Regions from separate parts of the Pseudoalteromonas sp. SM9913 genome, predicted to be linked through region 2. Evidence: riboswitches for the same ligand, from Rfam matches in the RefSeq annotation. Region 2 holds a riboswitch; the other holds the start of a gene.
What was found. Region 2 has a riboswitch for cobalamin ahead of PSM_RS04020 (TonB-dependent receptor domain-containing protein). Riboswitches for the same ligand answer to the same signal wherever they lie in the genome.
Positions count from the first base shown of each region.

Region 1: linked by a shared signal. The riboswitch ahead of PSM_RS12465 (ABC transporter ATP-binding protein) and the one ahead of PSM_RS04020 (TonB-dependent receptor domain-containing protein) in region 2 are both predicted to bind cobalamin.

Region 1 covers NC_014803.1:2,716,856-2,721,053, reverse strand. Annotated here, with positions in the region: gene PSM_RS12475 (LysR family transcriptional regulator) at 51-920, shown strand; gene PSM_RS12470 (porin) at 1,084-2,013, shown strand; cobalamin riboswitch at 2,064-2,201, shown strand; gene PSM_RS12465 (ABC transporter ATP-binding protein) at 2,278-3,090, shown strand; gene PSM_RS12460 (FecCD family ABC transporter permease) at 3,092-4,102, shown strand; gene PSM_RS12455 (cobyric acid synthase) at 4,102-4,198, shown strand, end outside.
Region 2 covers NC_014803.1:866,607-870,804, reverse strand. Annotated here, with positions in the region: gene msrA (peptide-methionine (S)-S-oxide reductase MsrA) at 1-214, shown strand, start outside; gene PSM_RS04020 (TonB-dependent receptor domain-containing protein) at 281-2,131, opposite strand; cobalamin riboswitch at 2,169-2,334, opposite strand; gene PSM_RS04015 (YajQ family cyclic di-GMP-binding protein) at 2,636-3,118, opposite strand; gene PSM_RS04010 (VanZ family protein) at 3,270-3,620, shown strand; gene PSM_RS04005 (ketopantoate reductase family protein) at 3,613-4,198, shown strand, end outside.

The sequences.
Region 1 (4,198 bases), 1.5 Mb from region 2:
CATAATCGCTATTTTTTTAAACAAAAAATTTTTATCGTGAGGATAAAAAATTGGACATAGATTTATTAAAAACATTTGTTGAAGTGGTGCGAACTCGCCATTTTGGTAAAGCAGCAGAAAACCTATATATAACGCAGTCTGCGGTGAGTTTTAGAATTCGCCAATTAGAGCAGGGCTTAGGCGTAAATTTATTTATTCGTCAGCGTAATAATATTCAACTCACTGCACCGGGTGAGCGTTTGTTACCGCATGCGCAAATGATTATTACTGGGATGCAAAGAGCCAAAGTGGATGTTGCACTTGCAGATAATATGCATAAGCAAATTAGCTTAGCAGGTACGCCTAATATTTGGGATGCATTTTTACAGTTTGGTATTACAAATATTGTATCGGCGATGCCTGGTGTATCGCTGGTGGCAGAAGTGAAAGCGCAACAAGAAAGCACTCGCTTATTGTTGGAGCGTACGCTTGATTTAGCTATTTTATTTGATCCTCCTAAAGTTGATGAACTTGTGGTTGAACGTATTTGTGAACTGCCTATTATTCCGGTGAGTGGTTACGATACGGCAACCAGTGATAACTTTTTTGATAATCAATATGTGTATGTTGATTGGGGAACCACGTTTTCTCTTTGGCATGCGCGTCAGTTTACCGGTAAAACACCGCCTTATTTTAGAACCAGTACAGGGCGTATAGCGCTTGATTTAATACTGCAATGTGGCGGTAGTGCGTTTATTCCACAGGTATTAGTTAAAGATCATTTAGAAAAAGGCGAACTTTTTCATGTAAAAGGGGTAGAAAATACCTCAAGAGATGTATTTGTTGCCTATCATAGAGATAACGAACAGAAAGAGTTGATAGAAACCTTGGTTAATTTGTTGTCGCAAATGACACCGAGTTTATTGAAACAAAGTAAGTAGTCGGTAGGCAGTTTATTTTACATGTTATTTTGATTTCAGATTTAATGCAGTTTTATTAACTTAAAAAGACAAAAATGTGTCCTTTGTAATATTTTTGTCATTTAGTGGTGACACACTGCTGCTGTTTTAAAAATTAGTCTATTGTGATTATCGAGGAAATAACATGAAATTTGCAAAATCGAGCTTATGCTTAGCCCTACTTAGCGGTTTATCTTTTAATGCACTTGCAGAGGCAGATATTTACGGTAAAGCAAATGTAACCGTTCAATCATCTGACGATGGTGAAGGATCGTTTACTGAAATTAAAAGTAATGCATCTCGTTTCGGACTTAAAGGGTCTGAAAAAATTTCAGACGGTTTAGAAGCGGTTTATAAGTTTGAATTTCAGGTTGATGTGTCTGATGCCGATTCTAAAGGTGATGACGACAATATTTCAGCGCGTAATCAATATGTGGGCTTTAAAGGCGGATTTGGTCAGGTTGTAATAGGCCGCAACGACACCGCGCTTAAGCAAGCGCAGGGGAAACTAGATCTTTTCAACGATCTTGAAGGTGATATAAAAAATACCTTTAAAGGTGAAAATCGTTTAGGTAACTCAGTATCTTATGCTTCAAACTCATATGAAGGTTTTAAAGTATTAGCGTCATTTATTGCAGAAGACGACGTAGATGCCAAAAATGGCTACTCAGTGGCGTTAACTTACGGTGATGCAGGCCTTAAAAAGAGCGCAGTATATGCTGCCATTGCTGCTGATAGCGAAGTAAATGGTTACGATGTAGTGCGTGCAACAGTTCAAGGTAAAATTGAAGATTTTAGACTTGGCGCAATGTACCAAACACAAGAAAAAGTAGATGGCAGCGCTGAGGCTGACGGTTACTTAGTGAATGCAGCTTACCTTATGGGTAGCAACACTTTCAAAGTGCAATACCAAACAATGGATTTTGATGACAGCGATGATAAAAGCGCGGTATCGGTAGGTGTTGACCATAAGCTAAACAAAAACCTTAAAGTATTTGGCTTTTACTCAAGCTTTGATATGGACAACAATGTTGACCAAGATTACCTAGGTTTAGGTATGGAATATAAGTTTTAACTAAACCTTAGTTAAAACACTCCCTTTTAACCGCACTCAGTTGAGTGCGGTTTTTTTTTGCTTTAAATTATTTACTTATCTGCGCATAATAGCCAAGCATTTGGAATGAGGTGGAACTCCTCAACTATTCCCGTAACTGTGATCAGTTTTACTGTAAGTCAGATACAAATGCCTTAAAACTTCATATAACGAGCGGGTTAACTCATTTTCTTTTTGGTACGTATTAGTACTGAGTGTGGGTGTTTCCCTGCCTAGGATAATTTTTTGCACACTCACACCTCTTTAAACTTACCGCTTTTAACCGTTAACAACGTTTCTTGGCGAGTGGACAATACATTAATTCTTAAGCACATTAATGTGAGCATTGAGCGTGGTAAATTTATTGGTTTAATTGGCCCTAATGGGGCAGGAAAGTCGAGTTTACTGCGGTGCTTATATCGATTTAATCAGCCATCAGCAGGCGACATTAAATTTAACGATACCGATATTTGGCAGCTAAAAAGTGAAGACTATGCCAAGCAAGTTGCGGTAGTGCTACAAGAAACACCGTCGCAATTTAATCTCTCGTTATTCGATGTTGTAGCTCTAGGGCTTACCCCGTATAAAACGCTATTTAGCTCGACCACCCAAGCAGATAAACAAAAAATAGCGCAGGCTATTAGTCGTGTTGGGCTTGAATCTCATAGCAATCAGTCATTTGACTCACTATCTGGCGGTGAAAAGCAACGAGCGCTTATTGCCAGAGCGATTGTGCAGCAACCACAGCTACTCATTATGGATGAACCCACAAGCCACCTTGATGTTAAATATCAAATTCAATTAATGGAGCTGGCTAAATCTTTGGGCATTACTGTGTTTGCTTCATTTCATGATTTAAATTTAGCGGCAGCCATGTGCGATGAGTTAGTGGTTATTAAAAACGGAGAAATCGCTAGCGCGGGAAAGCCTAATAAGGTGATCACCGAGCAAATGCTTGATGAGGTTTTTGGTGTTTGCGCGCAAGTTAATACTCACCCTCAAACGGCGTCCAATGGTGAGTCTATTCCCCATATTACCTATTATTATGGATACCAATAACATGGCGATTATGTCTAACCATGGTGTGGCGTTAATTACTGCACTGTTATGCGCTGTATTTAGTTTATTTGTGGCATTGAGCTTTGGTGCTGCCCCTACCTCGCTCGCAGATGTATACCATAGCTTAACTTTTTCAAGCGAGGCCTCATTTACCAGCCGCATTATTATTGAATTAAGAATGCCACGTACGTTATTGGCTTTTTTGGCCGGCAGCGGTTTAGCGATTGCTGGATTGATATTACAAACAGTTACTCGTAATCCATTGGCTGACCCTTATTTGTTTGGTATTTCGTCGGGAGCATCATTAGGAGTCGTAGTATTAATGGCTTTTGTTGGAATAGGCGCAGGCATTGTGTTATCAGCAGCAGCCTTAATTGGCAGTTTAGTAGCAATGGGGTTATTAATTTTAATTGCTGGCAGTCAACGCAACGCCCAAGTTGAGTCGATGTTATTGGCTGGGGTGGCCTTATCATTTTTATTTAGCGCCTTTACCAGTTTGTTACTTTATTGGAGCGATCCGCAGGCCGTCGCGGCTATTTTATTTTGGACTTTGGGAAGTTTTGCTAGGGCGCAATGGCCGTCACTGTTATTACCTGCCTTGGTCATCATTACATGTACAGTCATTATGTTAGGTTTTAGACGCCAACTTAATGCCATGTTGTTAGGTGATGAAAGCGCAACAACGCTTGGTGTACGGGTGCATCGCTTTCGAATTTTAATGCTTATTTTAAGCTCATTGATCACAGCCGTATTGGTTGCTATGTGTGGCGGAATTGGCTTTGTTGGCTTAATGGTGCCGCACATAGTGCGCTTTTTTATCTCTCAAGGCAGCAGCGTTGGATTATTAATGACCGGATTAGTCGGGGGCATATTTATGGTATGGGTCGATGTACTGGCACGTTCATTACTCGCTAACCAAGAGCTGCCAATAGGGGTGATCACGGCGGCTATTGGTAGTCTATTCTTTTTAAGTATCTTGTATTTTCGTAAGCGCCAGCTGGTGGGTAAATAATGAAAACATTAATGGTACAAGGTACCACCTCCGATGCGGGTAAAAGCACCTTAGTGGCAGCACTTTGCAGAGTGTTTGCTAACCAAGGGGTTAATG
Region 2 (4,198 bases):
ACAAGTACAAACACAGGCAGTTATTGCAGAGCTGCAAAGTCATGTTAGCGAACCTATAGTGACTGAGGTGAGCCCAGCAACCACTTTTTACCCCGCAGAGCACTACCATCAGGACTATTACAATGAAAATCCTGAGCAGGGCTATTGCAGTATTTTAATTGCACCCAAATTACATAAGTTTGAAACCGAATTTAGCGAGTTTTTATCGGAATAAAGTGCTTTTAATAAATAGCCCAGCAATAAGCTGGGCTATTTGTTCCTTGGCAACTAGGATAAGTGACTAAAACTGATAATTTGCCCCTACAAAGAAAGTTCTTCCTGCGCTGTTATAACCTAATAGCTTACCACTGGCAGCAAAGCCCGTCGCAGCAGTAAAATATTCTTTATCAGTAATATTCTCTATTCGAGCAGCTAACGACAAATTATCTAGCAACTGGTAATTGGCTGCTATATTAAATACCGTATAAGCAGCGAGCTCCGAGTCATAATACGCAATCGAAGGACGCGATGAGCGATATTGCATATCCAAGCTGGCATCAAAATCACCCCATGTTTTAGCGAGTTGATAATTAAACGATTCAGAAGGTCTACGTGGTAAATCGGTATTCGTTTTTTCATCTGTAGCGTCTAAAAAGCTAAAATTAACCGAGTGTTCAAAGCCTAGCGCTGAAAACTCTGCCGACAGCTCAAATCCCTGCATAGATACTTTATCTATGTTAGTGGCAATATATTTACCTGAGTCTGCATCATAATTATTACTAATCAAATTATTGATACGGTTATCGAAAATAGCAATATCATAACGGCCCCATTGGGTTTCTAAAGTTATACCAAGCTCATTATTTAAGGCTTCTTCAGGTTTAATATTATTGTTTGGTAAATAGTACGGGCTGTTAGTCACAAACGCATTGATTAACGAAGGAGCTCTAAATGCAGTACCGTGATTTAAACGTAGTGTTACATAGTTATTTGCTTTGTAACCAAGTCCTGTACTGTAAGTGTTTGCACGGCCATGGAAGTCATAATCATCGGTTCTAACAACCGCATTTGCTAACCATTTGTTATGGCTATAAAACGCGCCTATAAACAACGCCTTATTATCGCGTTTTTCTTCTGATGACGTTGCTGACGAGTTTGATAAATCCTCAGATAAATAATTAAAGCCACCCGATATATCAAGTTCTTCAGTAAGGGTATAAAGCCCTCGATATTCAAACTCAACACGCTCTGTGCTATACACTTGCTGCACATCGGTACCTGTTTGGGTATTTTCTTCTTGCGAAACGCTCACCGAAGTACTTTGGCTATATATATCTGAGGCTTTGTTCCAGCCTAGCTTAGCGGTGTAATTTTCAAAGTCGTAGGCATCGTTACCCCATGCATTATCATATTGTGCTTCGCCTTCGCTATACTGAGATTGCAGGCTCAATTGGCCTAGTTCAGCAAGCTCATAAGCTAAATTAAAGCCAATGTTTTTATTTTTGTAGCCATCATCATCATGATCTTTTGTGTACTCAGCCGCTGGATCTTTGCCAGTAACATCAAAACCATCCGTCTCTTCGTAGCCTAAATTATAATTAAAGCTAAGCGCCTCTTTTACAAGCCCACCAGCAAGCTGATAATTACTGTAGCTATGGCTGCCTAAAGTAGCCGAAAGCGAGTTATTTGAGGCTTTACGGGTGATAATATTAATTACTCCGGCTACCGCATCAGAGCCATAAATAGCAGCTCTTGCCCCTTTAATAACTTCAACACGCTCGATACTGTTAACTGGAATATTCGTCAGTGACACACTACCTGAACTTGCATCGCTCACTCTTACACCATCAACCAGTACTAAGGTATATTTAGCGCTGGCCCCGCGAAAAAATATATCTGCCTTTTGACCTAAACCGCCGTTACGGACAATATCTATCCCAGCTATGGTATTTAATATTGCAGGTAAGTCTCGATAATTCGCTTTTTCAATATCTGCGCGGTCGATAACTGCCACACTTGCTAATACATCATTTATAGGTTGTTCAAATTTATTAGCGGTTACTGTTATTGTTTCGATTGATTGTTCTGCAGCAGATACAGAAATAGATAGTACAGCCGAAATGGCCACACCCAGTGCGGTTTTATTTAACATCATGTCCCCTATCTTTGCCCACCGCAAAGATGTTAGTAAGTAAGATTAAATCAAGGCCGGTCTCCGGACTCAGTTACCATAATTTAATACAGCATAACTTTACCGTTGCGGGGGCAGTGTTGGGATTGACTTCATCAATGAAAACGCACCAACTTCCCGATTATCCTACTAAAAAAATCACACCATTGAAGTGTTTAGCAAGCACCTTGAAAATAGGCTGCTATTGTTATCTGTTTACTAAAAAAAGTCAACGGACGTCTAAACATCTAAAAATCCAAAGATTCAAGATTCATGGTTCGGGGTTCGGGGTTCGGGGTTCGGGGTTCGGGGTTCGGGGTTCGGGGTTCGGGGTTCGGGGTTCGGGGTTCGGGGTTCGGGGTTCGGGGTTCGGGGTTCGGTAATTATCATAGTTCCAAAAATAAAAAGCCAAACAATATAACTTGTTTGGCTTTATACGCATTCCTTTGAGCTCAGCACCTATACAGCCATGCTCGAGGCAATAAATTAATCGCGGAAGTTTTTAAACTGAAATGGTTGACCTAAATCTGCCGTGCGTACAACTTGCATAGCCGCTTGTAAGTCATCACGCTTTTTACCTGTTACGCGAACTTCTTCACCTTGAATGGCCGCTTGTACTTTTACTTTAGAGTCTTTGATGGCTTTTACTACTTTTTTAGCCATGTCTTTTTCGATACCCTGTTTAAGTGCAACGTTACGAAAAACATTTTTGCCCGCACGAGAAATATCTTGTAGCTCTAAGCTTGCAACATCCATCCCACGTTTAGAGATTTTACTCGCTAAAATATCAAATAACTGCATTACCTGAGCATCTGCTTCAGCTTTTAATTTAATTGTTTTATCGTTTAGCTCTATTGATGCATCAACGCCTCTAAAATCAAATCGCGTTTCTAGTTCACGGTTGGCGTTATCAACCGCATTTTTTGCTTCGTTCATTTCTACTTCAGATACAATATCAAATGAAGGCATAGCGTTCTCCTAACTATCTAATCTTAATTTTATGCCGCAATTATAACGTTAAAATGATAAATCTTTACATTTTTCTGCATTTTGTTCAGGTGCGATACTAAATTAGTTTGATATACTGAGGCTTCTTTTTTATACGATTTTAGGAATTTTCGTGACAAGGCGTGTTTACCAAGCAATTTTTTTAATTAGTATTGTTGCGTTTACCTTCTTATTTGCTAAAGAGGTAAAGGGCGCGGCAAACTTATTTCCGCATGTTGATAAAGTAGCGCATTTTGGTATCTTCTTTTTACTTGCCATTATTATGGATAAAGCGTTTAAACTCCCATTATATGCACAAATACTATTACTCGCTGGTTACGGTGCAGCAATAGAAATTATGCAAGATAGCCTTCCTTACAGACAAGCATCACTGGTCGATTTTGTTGCCGATTTTATTGGTGCAGCGAGCTACTTTTTAGCTAAAGCCCTGTTAACACTGCGTAAAAAGAAGCATTATGGCTAACATACTTGTTGTAGGTGATGGCGCTATTGGCTTGTTATTTAGCCATTTTTTAGCCAAGCATCACGCTATATATATACTTACTCGAAAAGGCACAGTTAATACTCGCTTTTACAGCCACAGTAACGCTGCGTCTGAAAAAATTAACGCCACTTTTATCTCACAAGAGCAGTTATCTCAAACTCCTGAATTTGATATTGTTTTATTCACGGTAAAAGCGTTTGCAGTGCAACAAGCCTATGCTCAAGTAAAACCTTATCTAGGCAATAATACCCATATTATACTGAGTCATAATGGCATGGGTAATGTTGAACAATTAAATGAACAACTAACAAAGCAGCAGTCGTTGTACTTTTTAACCACCAGCATAGCTGGATTTAAGTCAAACCCTAATATTGTGCAGCATACCGGAAACGGGCAAAGTGTATTAGGGGGCTATAATCAACTAGCTATTCAAAATATTCAACAGCTTAGTGCGCAATTACACACTATTCCGCAGTTAATTGTCAGTAACAATATTGAACAACTACGGTTTGAAAAGCTACTGGTTAATATTGCAATAAATCCATTAACCGCTCACC